DNA from 3 places in the Streptomyces sp. NPDC003248 genome. Region 1 is predicted to be linked to each of the others. Evidence: riboswitches for the same ligand, from Rfam matches in the RefSeq annotation. Region 1 holds a riboswitch; each other region holds the start of a gene.
The links. Region 1 has a riboswitch for cyclic di-AMP ahead of ACZ3KJ_RS31840 (M23 family metallopeptidase). Riboswitches for the same ligand answer to the same signal wherever they lie in the genome.

Region 1 (4,205 bases):
CGCCGGTCTGTGGAGCGACGGCGGCTTCGGCGGCGCGAGCCGCGCCTGGCACGCCTACCAGCGCGGGTACGTGATCCCGGACGCCGAGCGGGACCGGCCCGTGCTCTTCAACTCCTGGGAGGCCACCTTCTTCGACATCTCGGAGGAACAGCAGGCGACCCTCGCACGCCGCGCCGCGGCCATCGGCGTCGAGCTGTTCGTGGTCGACGACGGCTGGTTCGGGGCCCGCACCGGCGACCACGCGGGACTCGGCGACTGGCGCCCCAACCCCGACCGCTTCCCCAACGGCCTCAAGCCGCTCGCGGACCAGGTGCACGCGCTCGGGATGCAGTTCGGCATCTGGGTCGAGCCCGAAATGGTCAATCCGGACAGCGACCTCTACCGGGCGCACCCCGACTGGGTCCAGTTCCAGCCCGGACGGAAGCGGACGGAGTTCCGCAACCAGCTCGTCCTCAACCTCGCCCGCGAGGACGTCCAGGAGTACCTCTGGCAGCAGCTCGACACCCTCCTGTCCAGCGCGCCCATCGACTACGTCAAGTGGGACTTCAACCGCTGCTTCACCGACGCCGGCTGGCCGGACGACCCCTACCCGCAGCGGCTCTGGGTCGACCACGTGCGCGCCCTGTACGCGCTGTTCGACCGGTTGCGGGCGGCCCACCCGGGCGTCGCCTTCGAGTCCTGCTCCGGTGGCGGCGGGCGGATCGACCTCGGTGTCGCGGGCCGGACCGACCAGGTGTGGACGTCCGACAACACCGACCCGCTGGACCGGCTCGCCATCCAGCACGGCTTCAGCCAGGTGCACCCGGCGCGGATCATGGCCGCCTGGGTCACCGACAGCCCCAACACCCAGCTCAACGGCAGGGCCAGCTCGCTGCGCTTCCGGTTCGTCAGTGCCATGGCCGGTGTGCTCGGCGTCGGCGGGGACCTCTCCGAGTGGACCGAGGAGGAGCTCGCCGAGGCGCGCGGCTGGGTCGAGCTCTACAAGGAGATCCGGCCCCTCGTGCAGCACGGCGACCTGTACCGGCTGCGGCCCCCGGAGGGCGGTCTGAGCGCCGTGCAGTACGTGCGCGGGGACGAGAGCGTCGCCCTCGCCTGGCTCCAGGCGCAGCGCTACGGCGAGCCGGCACCGGCGCTGCGGCTGCGCGGCCTGGACCCGGCAGAGTCGTACGAATGCCTTGAAACGGGTGAAGTGCACCGCGGGGCGGTGCTGCTGCACCACGGGCTGCGCACCGGGCTGCGCGGCGACCTCGATGCGACGGTTATCCGACTGCGTCGCATCTGAGAGTTCTGTCCGGATTGGATTCCTTCATCACAACTCGCTTTGGAATAAAGGAGCCTGGAGGCGTGTCACGTGAGGAGCGTCATATCCGTGACCGTGCGTCGCCCGTCATGCTCACGTAATCAAGGCGTTTTTCATGGGCGTTCCGGGAAGTGCGGGCCTCGCGGTACACGGAAAGTGACGGGGGATTCTCACAGAGGATCAAGAGAAAGGCGTGAACAGCGCAACCGCTGCTTGTTCCTGTGCGTCCTGGTCGCTTACGTTCCACACCAATCCGGACGGACGCCCAATCCTGCCGCCGCCCGGAGCCCGCACACACTCACCCGTACGTGGCAGGAGCGGGGGACCCACAGGTAGAACCGCCTGTTCCGGTCTCCGGAACGGCTAGGGGTAAAGCCGTGCCTCGGCGCGGCCGGGCATCTCCAGCCCGCACCCGACAGCTCACCTCGCAGGCGCCGGAGAGGAATGCGACATGCCCGCGAAGGGTAAGCACCGCCGCCCGAAGACCCCGCGCTTCACCCGCTCCATCGCCGTCGCCGGAACGGGCGGCGCCGCGCTCGCCCTCCCGCTCATGGGTGCCGCCGGCGCCCATGCCGCGCCGGCCCAGTCGGCGGCCCGGTCGGTCTCCGCCGTCGCGGAGACGTCCGTCCAGGCCGCTCCGGCGGCGCAGCAGGCCGCCGCCGACGCGACGTCCGCCACCGAGACCCGGACCTACACCGTGGTGGCCGGCGACTACCTCTCGAAGATCGCGGAGGAGCAGAGCGTCAGCGGCGGCTGGCAGGAGCTGTACGAGGACAACCGTCAGGCCGTCGGCGCGGACCCGTCGCTGATCCACCCGGGCCTCAAGCTGTCGATCGGCGAGAAGGCGGCCACGACCGGCACCACCAAGTCGCCGTCCACGTCCTCCGGTTCCTCCTCCTCGTCGAAGTCGTCGCAGACCTCGAAGTCCTCGCAGACCTCGAAGTCCTCGAAGGCGTCGGAGTCCACGCAGTCCTCGACGTCGGCGAAGTCCTCCGGCTCCGCCGCCGGGTCGGCCACGCAGAGCGCCGGGAACACCACCGCCTCCAGCGGCTTCGTCCTCCCCGTGGCGAGCGCCGCCATCGGCACCCCGTACCGGATGTCCGGCAGCATGTGGTCCAGCGGCTACCACACCGGCGTCGACTTCGTCGTCTCGACCGGCACCTCCCTCAAGGCCGTCGGCGCGGGCACGGTCGTCTCCGCCGGCTGGGGCGGCGCCTACGGCAACCAGGTCGTCATCAAGCTCGCCGACGGCTACTACGCCCAGTACGCCCACCTGTCCTCGCTCTCCGTCTCGGCCGGCCAGACCGTCTCCGCGGGACAGCAGATCGGCCTGTCCGGCGCGACCGGCAACGTGACCGGCCCCCACCTGCACTTCGAGATCCGCACCACGCCGAACTACGGCTCGGACATCGACCCGGTCGCCTACCTCCGCTCGCACGGGGTCTCCGTCGGCTGACCCCGCGCGGCCACCCGCCCGGCACGCCACCGCAGGCCGGACCCGTTCACCGGGTCCGGCCTGCGGTGTCTTTGCACGTTCGTGATCACTGTGTTGCGGTCGTATGGCAGGTCCCGCCGGACCGTCGACAGCGCGGGCGGAGGGGGGACACAGTGATCTCCGGCAAGGAACAACCGCTTTCCCCGCCCCCCGCATGTCCGATTCCTCGAACATCGTTCGGCTGCGTGGACGGCGACCGGGCCATCGCGAGGTGGCCGACCCCACGACCACGCTCATCGTGAAGGACCACAAGTGAACCCCACCCGACGCCGAAGAACCGTCGCCGTCACCGCCGCCGCCCTGCTGGCCGGACTCTTCTCCGCGCCCACCGGCCAGGCCGCCGAGCAGCCGCGCCGGATCGTCGAGAACCTCGACCGCGGCCTGGTCGCCGTACCGTCCGGCGAGGGCACCTTCCTCAGCTGGCGCCTGCTCGGCACCGAGTACGCCCGGTACGGCGACGCGATCGCCTTCAACGTGTACAAGAACGGCCGCCGGCTGAACCGCGAGCCGATCAGGAAGTCGACGACCTACCAGGACGACTCCCGGGGCACGGGGACGTACACCGTGCGCGCGGTGGTCGACGGACACGAGCAGCGGCCGAGTTCCGCCGCCCTCGACTTCGCCGACGGGTACGCCGAGATCCCGCTCGCCGCGGCCGACGGCTACACCGTCCAGCACGCCTGGCCCGGCGACCTCGACGGCGACGGACGCTACGAGCTCGTCGTCAGCCGGCTCTCCCAGACCCGGGACAGGTCCGACCTGCTGGAGGCCTACACCCTCTCCGGCGAGCGGCTCTGGCGGGTCGACCTCGGCCCCGGCTCCTACACCCAGGCCGGCGGGAACGGCGCCAACGACCCCGCGCCCGCCGCCGTCAGCGGCTCCACCGCGATCGGCGGCTACCGCAACGACGACAACGTCACCGTGTACGACCTCGACAGCGACGGCAAGGCCGAGGTACTGGTGCACACCGCCGACGGCACCACCTTCGCGGACGGCGCACAGGTCACCGCCGCCTCGCCCGCGAACCAGTTCGTCTCGGTGATCGACGGCGCGACCGGCACCGAGCGCACCCGGCAGCCCGTCCCCGACGACTTCGTCGCCGACGGCCCCTCCGGCGGCCACTTCGGCATCGCCTACCTGGACGGCGTCCACCCGAGCCTGGTCACCAAGCTGGTCACCCGCGTCGGCGCCAAGCGCGGCGCCTTCCGGATCCTCTTCCAGACCTGGGACTTCGACGGCACGGACCTGACCCGCCGTTGGAAGTACGTCGTCCCCTCCGACAGCGGCGCGACCAGCTTCCACCAGATCCGCACCGTCGACGTCGACAGGGACGGCCGGGACGAGATCGCCGACGGCAACTACGTCGTCAACAGCGACGGCACCCTGCGCTACGTCGTCGACGGCGCCGGC
Region 2 (4,205 bases), on a different contig from region 1:
GGTGTAGCCGGCCTCCTTGATCGCCTCGAGGATGAGGTCGAGGGCCTCGCGGTTGGAGCCGAGGTTCGGGGCGAAGCCGCCCTCGTCGCCGAGGCCGGTGGACAGGCCCTTGCTCTTCAGGACCTTCTTCAGGGTGTGGTAGACCTCGGTGCCCCAGCGCAGGGCCTCGGAGAAGGACTCCGCGCCGATGGGGGCGATCATGAACTCCTGGATGTCCACGTTGGAGTCGGCGTGCGAGCCGCCGTTCAGGATGTTCATCATCGGCACCGGCAGCAGGTGCGCGTTCGGGCCGCCCAGGTAGCGGAACAGCGGCAGGTCGCTGGCCTCGGAGGCGGCGTGGGCGACGGCGAGGGAGACGCCGAGGATGGCGTTGGCGCCCAGGGAGCCCTTGTTGTCGGTGGCGTCCAGGTCGAACATCGCCTGGTCGATCAGGCGCTGCTCGGTGGCGTCGTAGCCGACCAGCTCCGGGCCGATCTGCTCGATGACGGCGAGGACGGCCTTCTCGACGCCCTTGCCCTGGTAGCGGTTCGGGTCACCGTCGCGGAGCTCGATGGCCTCGAAGGCGCCGGTGGAGGCGCCGGACGGGACGGCGGCACGACCCGTGCTGCCGTCGTCGAGGCCGACCTCGACCTCGACCGTGGGGTTGCCTCGGGAGTCCAGGATTTCCCGGGCTACGACGACGTCGATGGACGGCACGAGCATCTCCTTCGTGGGATGTGACGCTGGTTGTGCGGGGCACGTGGGCCGCGGGCGGCCCTTGTTGATCCCTTGATGTGGCCTTGCGACTAGAGCCTAACCGTCCCGGGGCCGCCGACAGCCGACCGACCGCCCCGTGGACAGGCTGACGGTACACATTGTTCCCGCCCGGAACAAAGAGGGTGACCAACAGGCGGATGGCGGGCGGGCAAAGAAATACCCCGCCCCGGCGCGTACGGGGGAACGCGCGCCGGGGCGGGGCGCCCGTGGGGACGGGGGGGACCCTCACGAGGTCTTCAGTGTGCGGACCACACCTGTGCGGGGGCTGTGGCCACCCTGGGAGCCAGGTGTCACTTCAGGTGCAGCTGCTGGCCAGGGTAGATGAGGTCGGCGTCGTCGACGATGTCCTTGTTGAGCTGGAACAGCTTCTCCCAGCCGCCCGCGACGTCCTGCTCCTGGGCGATGGAGCTGAGGGTGTCGCCGGTGACCACCTTGTACTCGCCGTCGCCCTTCTCGACCTTCTCGCCGGTCGGGGTGGTGACCGTCTTCTGGCTCTCGGCGGCCGGGCGCTCGGTGGAGCGGGAGGTGCTCTGCTGCTCGGTCGAACGGCTCGTGGTGCCGGAGTCCGCCGAGGAACCGGAGCCGGAGCCCGTGGAAGTACCGCTGGAGGAGCCGGCCGAGGAGTCGGAGGAGTCGGACGAGGAGGTGCCGCCGGTGTAGGCGGCGCCGGACAGGTCCTTGCCGCAGACCGGCCAGGCGCCCTTGCCCTGGCTCGCGAGGACCTTCTCGGCGATCTGGATCTGCTGGGACTTGGTGGCCTTGTCGGCGGTGGCGGCGTACTGCGTGCCGCCGTTCGCGGCCCAGGTGGAGGCGGAGAACTGGAGGCCGCCGTAGTAGCCGTTGCCGGTGTTGATGGACCAGTTGCCGCCGGACTCGCACTGGGCGACCGCGTCCCACTCGGAGGCGGTGGCGGCGGAGGCGTTGCCGGCCGCCATCAGCGGGGCGGCGACGGCGGCGCCGGTGACACCGGCGACGGCGATGGCGCGGGTGGCCTTGGACGGACGACGGTGCTTGCCCTTGCCGGAGAACAGCATGGATCGATCCCCTCACCGACGCCTGCGAGGTGAGCTGTCGGGTTCGGGCCGGTTGAGTTGCCCGGCCACGCCTCTTCTTCGGAAGGCGTGGCTTCACCCCTAGCCGCGTCCGTCAACCACCCGGTGCGGCACTTACCTTGGGTCCCCCGCTCCTGCCTGCGGCGCTTGACGCGACGACTGTTCCCGGGTGGCCGCTGGCAGGATTCGGCGTTGCGACGGCCGGGGCTCGGGTTGCCGAGCGGTCCTGACCGTAGGCAGGCGATCGGGGGAATTTCAAAGACGATCAGGGCTTCTGAGACTCATCCCACACTTTCGCCAAACCGGACATTCGGCGCGAAGCGTGACGTGAACTCCCCCCGTTTTCACGGCTTTTACGCCCTATTCGACGCCTGTCGCAAGCGTCTGACCGGGCACGATGTTGCCCGGGTCGGCGCCGATGACGTCCTTGTTCTCGGCGTAGAGCGCACGCCATCCGCCGTCGAGGCCAAGGGAGTCGGCGATGGTGACGAGGGAGTCGCCCGCCTGGACGGTGTAGGTGGCCGCCGTGCCGCTGAGGGTGTCGGCGGCATGCCGGCCGGAGGAGGCGGTGGTGGTGCCGTCGGCCGTCGTCTCCTCGGCGCTGCCGCCGCGGTGGCGGCCCGAGCCGGTGGACGCGGTGTCGTCGGACGCGGTGTCGTCGGACGCGGTGCCGCTGGACGTGGTGCCGCTGGACAGCGCGTCGGCCGAACCGGTGTCGATCAGGCTCCATGAGCCCACGTCCTGGGCCGGGTTGTCCGAGGCGTCCGCCTCCGGGGTCGCGGTGGACGAGCCGCCGCCCGCCGCGGAGCCGCTCGCACCGGAACCGGTGGACGTGTCGGACGTTGCGGACTTGTCCGACGCGGAGGAGGAAGAGGAAGAAGGGGACGATGCGGACGCTTCCGGAGAATCCGTGGCGGATCCGGTGGCCGCACCGGTGGAGTCCTCGCCGGAATCCGCGGAGGAGCCGGAGGAGTCGGAGGACTTGGAGGAGGAGCCGGAGGAATCCGACGAGTCGGACGACTCCTTGGACAGGTCGGACAGGCCGGACGTCACGGAGGAGTCGGACGAATCCTCGGCCACGCCGGTGTCCAGGTCCGCCGAGCCGGAGTCCGCGCTCAGACCGGACGTCAGCCCGCACGTGCCCCACGCGCCGACGCCCTGGTCCGCGAGGACCTTCTGGGCGACGGATATCTGCTGGTTGCGGCTGGCCAGGTCCGGGCGCGGGGCGTAGTCGAGCCCGCCGTACGCCTCCCAGTTCTCCTGGGTCAGGGACAGGCCGCCGTACTCGCCGCCGCCCTCGTTGGCGCTCCAGGAGCCCCCGGTCTCGCACTCCGCCACCGTGTCCCAGACCGTGTTGTCCGCGGCGCTCGCGCCGGTGGCGCCGAGCAGCGGGATGGCGATGGCCGAGCCGGTCACACCGGCCGCGACGAGGAGGGCCGGGGCCTGGCGGGGGCGACGATGACGACCGTTCCCGGTGAGCATGCGGGGGGCCTTTCTCGAGACAGCATTGACCCGCGCGACGGATGGTGCCGAGGCGCCGCGCTGACGAGTGAACGTATCGGCACACGATCACTTGTCACAAGTTAATGCCGCGCGGATCACGTGAAGATCACAGAGTCGAGAAGCCGACACCTCCGCTTCGCCGTTCCCTCACATGACGGTCGGTCAGCGGACGGCTGCGGGGTGTGGGGGGTGGTGGCCGGCGGGGCGTGCGTCGCTCACCGGGGCGTGGGGGGCGTGAACTCCACGGGGAGGGTGCGCAGTCCGCGCATGATGAGACCGCCGCGCCACCTCAGGTCGGCCGGGTCCGCCGCGAGGCGCAGGTCGGGCAGCCGGGTGAGGAGGGTGGCGAGCGCGGTCCGGCCCTCCAGCCGGGCGAGCGGGGCGCCCAGGCAGTAGTGGATGCCGTGGCCGTAGCCGAGGTGCTGGTTGTCGCGGCGGGAGAGGTCCAGGGTGTCGGGGTCGGTGAAGCGCTCCGGGTCGCGGTCGGCGGCCGCGAGGACGACGAGGACGGGGTCGCCGGGTGCGATGTCCTGGCCGCCGATGGTGAGCGGGTGGGTGGCGAAGCGCCAGGTGGCGAGCTCCACGGGACCGTCGAAGCGCAGGAGTTCCTCGATGCCGGTCTCCAGCAGGCCGGGGTCGCCGGCGGCCAGGGAGTCCTGGAGCCGCCGGCGCTGGCCGGGGTGGGTGAGCAGGGCGTAGGTGCCGTTGCCGATGAGGTTGACGGTGGTCTCGAAACCGGCGAACAGCAGGATGAAGGCCATGGCGGCGGCCTCGTTCTCGGTGAGGTGCTCACCGTGGTCGGAGGCGCGGATGAGGCCGGAGATGAGGTCCTCGCCGGGGGTCGGTTCGGCGGGGAGGGCCTCGCGCTTGCGGTGGATGAGTTCGGACAGGTAG
Region 3 (4,205 bases), on a different contig from region 1:
CGACGAACTGTGCCGGTTCGCCGTGCTCTTCGGTGATCCGCAGCTCGCCCTGACCGCCGTCCAGCGCGTGCTGGACGTCACGGCGGAGGAGGTGCGGGAGGTCGCCGAGGCCCGCCTGCGCCCCGACAACCGGGCCGTGCTGGTCTACGAGCCCGTCGAGGGCGCTGAAGAAGGCGCCGAGGGCGCCGAGGGCAACGACACTGCCGACGACACCGCCGACGCGGACGAGAACGAGGAGGCGGCCAAGTGACCGAGCTCGCCACGATGGACTTCCACCCCCAGCCGCAGGCGGGCGACGCCAGGCCGTGGGCGTTCCCGGCCCCCGCGCGCGGGGCGCTCGACAACGGCCTGACCGTCCTGCACTGCCACCGCCCGGGGCAGCAGGTGGTCGCCGTCGAGATCATCCTCGACGCGCCCCTGGACGCCGAGCCGGCCGGTCTCGACGGTGTCGCCACGATCATGGCGCGGGCCTTCTCGGAGGGCACCGACAAGCACTCCGCCGAGGAGTTCGCCGCCGAGCTGGAGCGCTGCGGCGCCACCCTCGACGCGCACGCCGACCACCCCGGCGTCCGGCTGAGCCTGGAGGTCCCGGCCTCCCGCCTGGCCAAGGCCCTCGGCCTGATCGCCGACGCCCTGCGGGCGCCCGCGTTCGCCGACAGCGAGGTCGAGCGTCTGGTGCGCAACCGCCTCGACGAGATCCCGCACGAGCTGGCCAACCCCTCCCGGCGCGCCGCCAAGGAGCTCTCCAAGGAGCTCTTCCCGGCCGCCACGCGCATGTCGCGGCCGCGCCAGGGCACCGCCGACACGGTCGAGAAGATCGACTCCGGGGCCGTCCGGTCCTTCTACGAGAAGCACGTCCGCCCCGCCACGGCCACCGCGGTGGTCGTCGGCGATCTGACGGGCATCGACCTCGACGCGCTCCTCGGGGACACCCTGGGCGCCTGGACGGGCTCCTCGGCCCAGCCGCGGCCGGTGCCGCCGGTGACCGCCGACGACACCGGCCGGGTCGTCATCGTGGACCGCCCCGGCGCCGTCCAGACGCAGCTGCTGATCGGCCGCGTCGGTCCCGACCGGCACGCGCGCGTGTGGCCCGCGCAGGTGCTCGGCACGTACTGCCTCGGCGGCACCCTCACCTCCCGTCTGGACCGCGTCCTGCGCGAGGAGAAGGGCTACACCTACGGCGTGCGCTCCTTCGGCCAGGTGCTGCGCTCCGCGCCGGACGGCACGGGCGCCGCGATGCTCGCCATCAGCGGCTCCGTGGACACCCCCAACACGGGCCCCGCGCTGGAGGACCTCTGGAAGGTGCTGCGCACCCTCGCCGCCGAGGGGCTCACCGACGCCGAGCGGGACGTCGCCGTGCAGAACCTGGTCGGTGTCGCGCCGCTGAAGTACGAGACCGCCGCGGCCGTGGCCGGCACCCTGGCCGACCAGGTCGAGCAGCACCTGCCCGACGACTACCAGGCGACGCTGTATCAGCAGCTCGCCGCGACCGGCACCGTGGAGGCCACCGCGGCGGTCGTCAGCGCCTTCCCGGTGGACCGCCTGGTGACCGTGCTCGTCGGTGACGCCGGCCGGATCAAGGACGCGGTCGAGGCCCTGGGCATCGGTGAGGTGAAGGTCGTTCCGGCCGAGTAGCGGCGGGGGTCCTCCCCACGGCGAGGCGCGCGCCCCGAGGTGACAGGGGTGCGCGCGGGGCCCTGGCGACCGGCCGGTCGCCAGGGCCCTTCGATGTCCGAAAGGGATGTCCGAATTGAGGGAGAGGCTGCCTGTCTGCCCTGTGGCATGCGCTACAAAAACCGGGGGGCGTTTGGGGATTGATCGCGGGCGCGTCTAGGTTCGTCCGGGCTGTTCGTCGGGCAGTGCGCCGCATCCGCGGCACCGGACAGCCATCGCCGAGTCCCCGTACGGCGCGAGCCAGGGGAGCCGGGGACCCAACGATGAAGTCCCTGGGGTGAATCGGACGCCCGCGCGTGTCGCGAGGGGGTCCGTAGGAGACCTTCCTGCTCCGAACCCGTCAGCTAACCCGGTAGGCGAGAGGGAAGGAAAGGACCGCTCAACTTCATGGCGTTCACCTGCGCCACCGGGAAGCACCGTCGTCCCGGCCGGATGAAGCGCACCTCCGCCCGCGCGGCGGGCATCGCGGCGCTCACCACCACCGGCGTCATCGGCACCGCCGCCTCCGGTCCCGCCCTCGCCGCGGAGCCCTCCGCCGAGCAGACCGGGCTCATCCCCGTCGTCGCCATCGGTGACACGGTCGCCGAGCGGATCGACGAGCAGGCCACCGCGCAGAAGCAGGCCGCGCAGGCGGAGGCCGCGCGCAAGGAGGCCGCCGCCGAGGCCGCCGAGAGGGTCAAGGAGGAGCGCGAGGCACGTGCCCGCGCCGCCCGTGAGGCCGAGCGCAAGCGCCTCAACGCCTTCGTGGCGCCGATCACCGGCTCCTACGTCTCCACCGCCTACCGGGCGAGCAGCTCCCTGTGGTCGTCCGGGAGCCACACCGGCATCGACTTCCACGCCTCGACCGGCACGGCCGTGCACGCGGTCGGGGCCGGCACCGTCGTCGAGGCCGGCTGGGGCGGTGCCTACGGCAACCAGGTCGTGCTCCGGATGAGCGACGGCACGTACACCCAGTACGGTCACCTGTCGTCGATCAGCGTCTCGGTGGGCCAGAAGGTCACCGCCGGCCAGCGGATAGCCCTCTCCGGCGCGACCGGCAACGTCACCGGCCCGCACCTGCACTTCGAGGCCCGCACGAGCGCCGAGTACGGCTCGGACATCGACCCGGTCGCCTACCTCCGCAAGCACGGCGTGAGCCTCTGACGACGTCCGGGCCGACCCCTGATCGACGTCCGGGGTGCCCTCTGAACGACGTCCGGGGCGACCCTTGATCGACGTCCGGGGTGCCCTCTGAACGACGTCCGGGGCGCCCCCTGAACCACGTCCGGGGCCCAGCCTCCGGCGACACCCCGGTGACGCATGCGAACCGCCGGCACCACCCGGCGACGCGTCCCCGTCTGTGACGGCACCCGGCGACACATCCTCCCGCCCCGGCCCCCGCGGCCGGGGCTTTCGCCGTTTTTCTGCGCCTCGCTGTCCAAAAAATATCCCTGGATTCCGGCCCGCCGTCGGAATGTGCGGTTCACTGCAATAGAGTCACTGAACACACGTCATTCGTCGACGTTTCACGGGGATTAAGGCGGAGGTCGGTCATGCGTATTCCGGCGCACTCGGTGTGCACGGCCATCCGGGACGACATCGTCGCGGGTGTCTACGAGCGCGGCAGCCGCCTCACCGAGGAACTCCTCGCCCGCCGCTACGGAGTCTCCCGCGTCCCCGTCCGGGAGGCGCTGCGCACGCTGGAGGCGGAGGGGTTCGTCGTCACGCGGCGGCACGCGGGCGCGTGCGTCGCCGAACCGACCGAGCAGGAGGCCGCCGACCTGCTGGAGATGCGCATGCTCCTGGAGCCGCTCGGCGCCTCCCGGGCCGCCCAGCGACGCACCGAGGCACACCTCAAGGTGCTGCGCGGCCTCGTCCGGCTGGGCCAGGAGCGCGCCAGGAGGGGCAGCAGCGAGGATCTGCGCTCCCTGGGCGGCTGGTTCCACGAGACGCTCGCCCAGGCCTCCGGCAGCCATGCCCTGACCTCGACGCTCACCCAGCTCCGGCACAAGATCGCCTGGATGTACGCGGTGGAGGCGCCGGCCAACCCGGTGGAGTCCTGGGCGGAGCACGGCGCGATCGTGGACGCGGTGGCGCGCGGGGACGGCGATCGCGCGCGGTCGCTCACGGCGCTCCACACCGAGCGCTCCTCCACCGCGCACCGGCTGCGCTTCGCGGGCGGAGAACGCCAGGACCGTGTGAGGACTTCGCAACACGTCGTAAACATGTCGGGCCCGCGTCATTAACACGAGAGCCGTATACAAAGAAGGGATATTCGGCGGAGGCGTATTTCCGCTGCCCATTTCCCGGCGCGCCCGGAATTTCCGACGGCGCGTCGTTCGTATGCTCGCACGCTGGGGTCGGCATGCTTCCGGCAATTTCCCCCGGCAGGCCTCCCCGAATCCCCGGGCAGCCCAAGCGGACCCGCGCAAGCCTCCGAATCCCCCGGCAGGCCCCCGCATTCCCGGTAGCCCTCCGCTTCCCCCGCCAGGTCTCCGAAAACGGCGGAGCCGCGCCGCCCGGCGAGGGCGGCGCGGCTGCGTGCGCGCGGC

Region 2: another riboswitch for cyclic di-AMP. It lies ahead of ACZ3KJ_RS16495 (transglycosylase family protein); the one in region 1 lies ahead of ACZ3KJ_RS31840 (M23 family metallopeptidase).
Region 3: another riboswitch for cyclic di-AMP. It lies ahead of ACZ3KJ_RS22710 (M23 family metallopeptidase); the one in region 1 lies ahead of ACZ3KJ_RS31840 (M23 family metallopeptidase).

What each region holds. Positions count from the first base shown of each region.
Region 1 is NZ_JBVHDT010000019.1:137,380-141,584, reverse strand. Features, by position in the region: gene ACZ3KJ_RS31845 (alpha-galactosidase) at 1-1,282, shown strand, start outside; cyclic di-AMP (ydaO/yuaA leader) riboswitch at 1,590-1,747, shown strand; gene ACZ3KJ_RS31840 (M23 family metallopeptidase) at 1,752-2,756, shown strand; gene ACZ3KJ_RS31835 (rhamnogalacturonan lyase family protein) at 3,048-4,205, shown strand, end outside.
Region 2 is NZ_JBVHDT010000006.1:85,070-89,274, forward strand. Features, by position in the region: gene eno (phosphopyruvate hydratase) at 1-696, opposite strand, end outside; gene ACZ3KJ_RS16495 (transglycosylase family protein) at 1,047-1,790, opposite strand; cyclic di-AMP (ydaO/yuaA leader) riboswitch at 1,795-1,964, opposite strand; gene ACZ3KJ_RS16500 (transglycosylase family protein) at 2,169-3,290, opposite strand; gene ACZ3KJ_RS16505 (cytochrome P450 family protein) at 3,527-4,205, opposite strand, start outside.
Region 3 is NZ_JBVHDT010000009.1:307,020-311,224, reverse strand. Features, by position in the region: gene ACZ3KJ_RS22720 (M16 family metallopeptidase) at 1-250, shown strand, start outside; gene ACZ3KJ_RS22715 (M16 family metallopeptidase) at 247-1,635, shown strand; cyclic di-AMP (ydaO/yuaA leader) riboswitch at 1,881-2,048, shown strand; gene ACZ3KJ_RS22710 (M23 family metallopeptidase) at 2,062-2,817, shown strand; gene ACZ3KJ_RS22705 (GntR family transcriptional regulator) at 3,207-3,899, shown strand.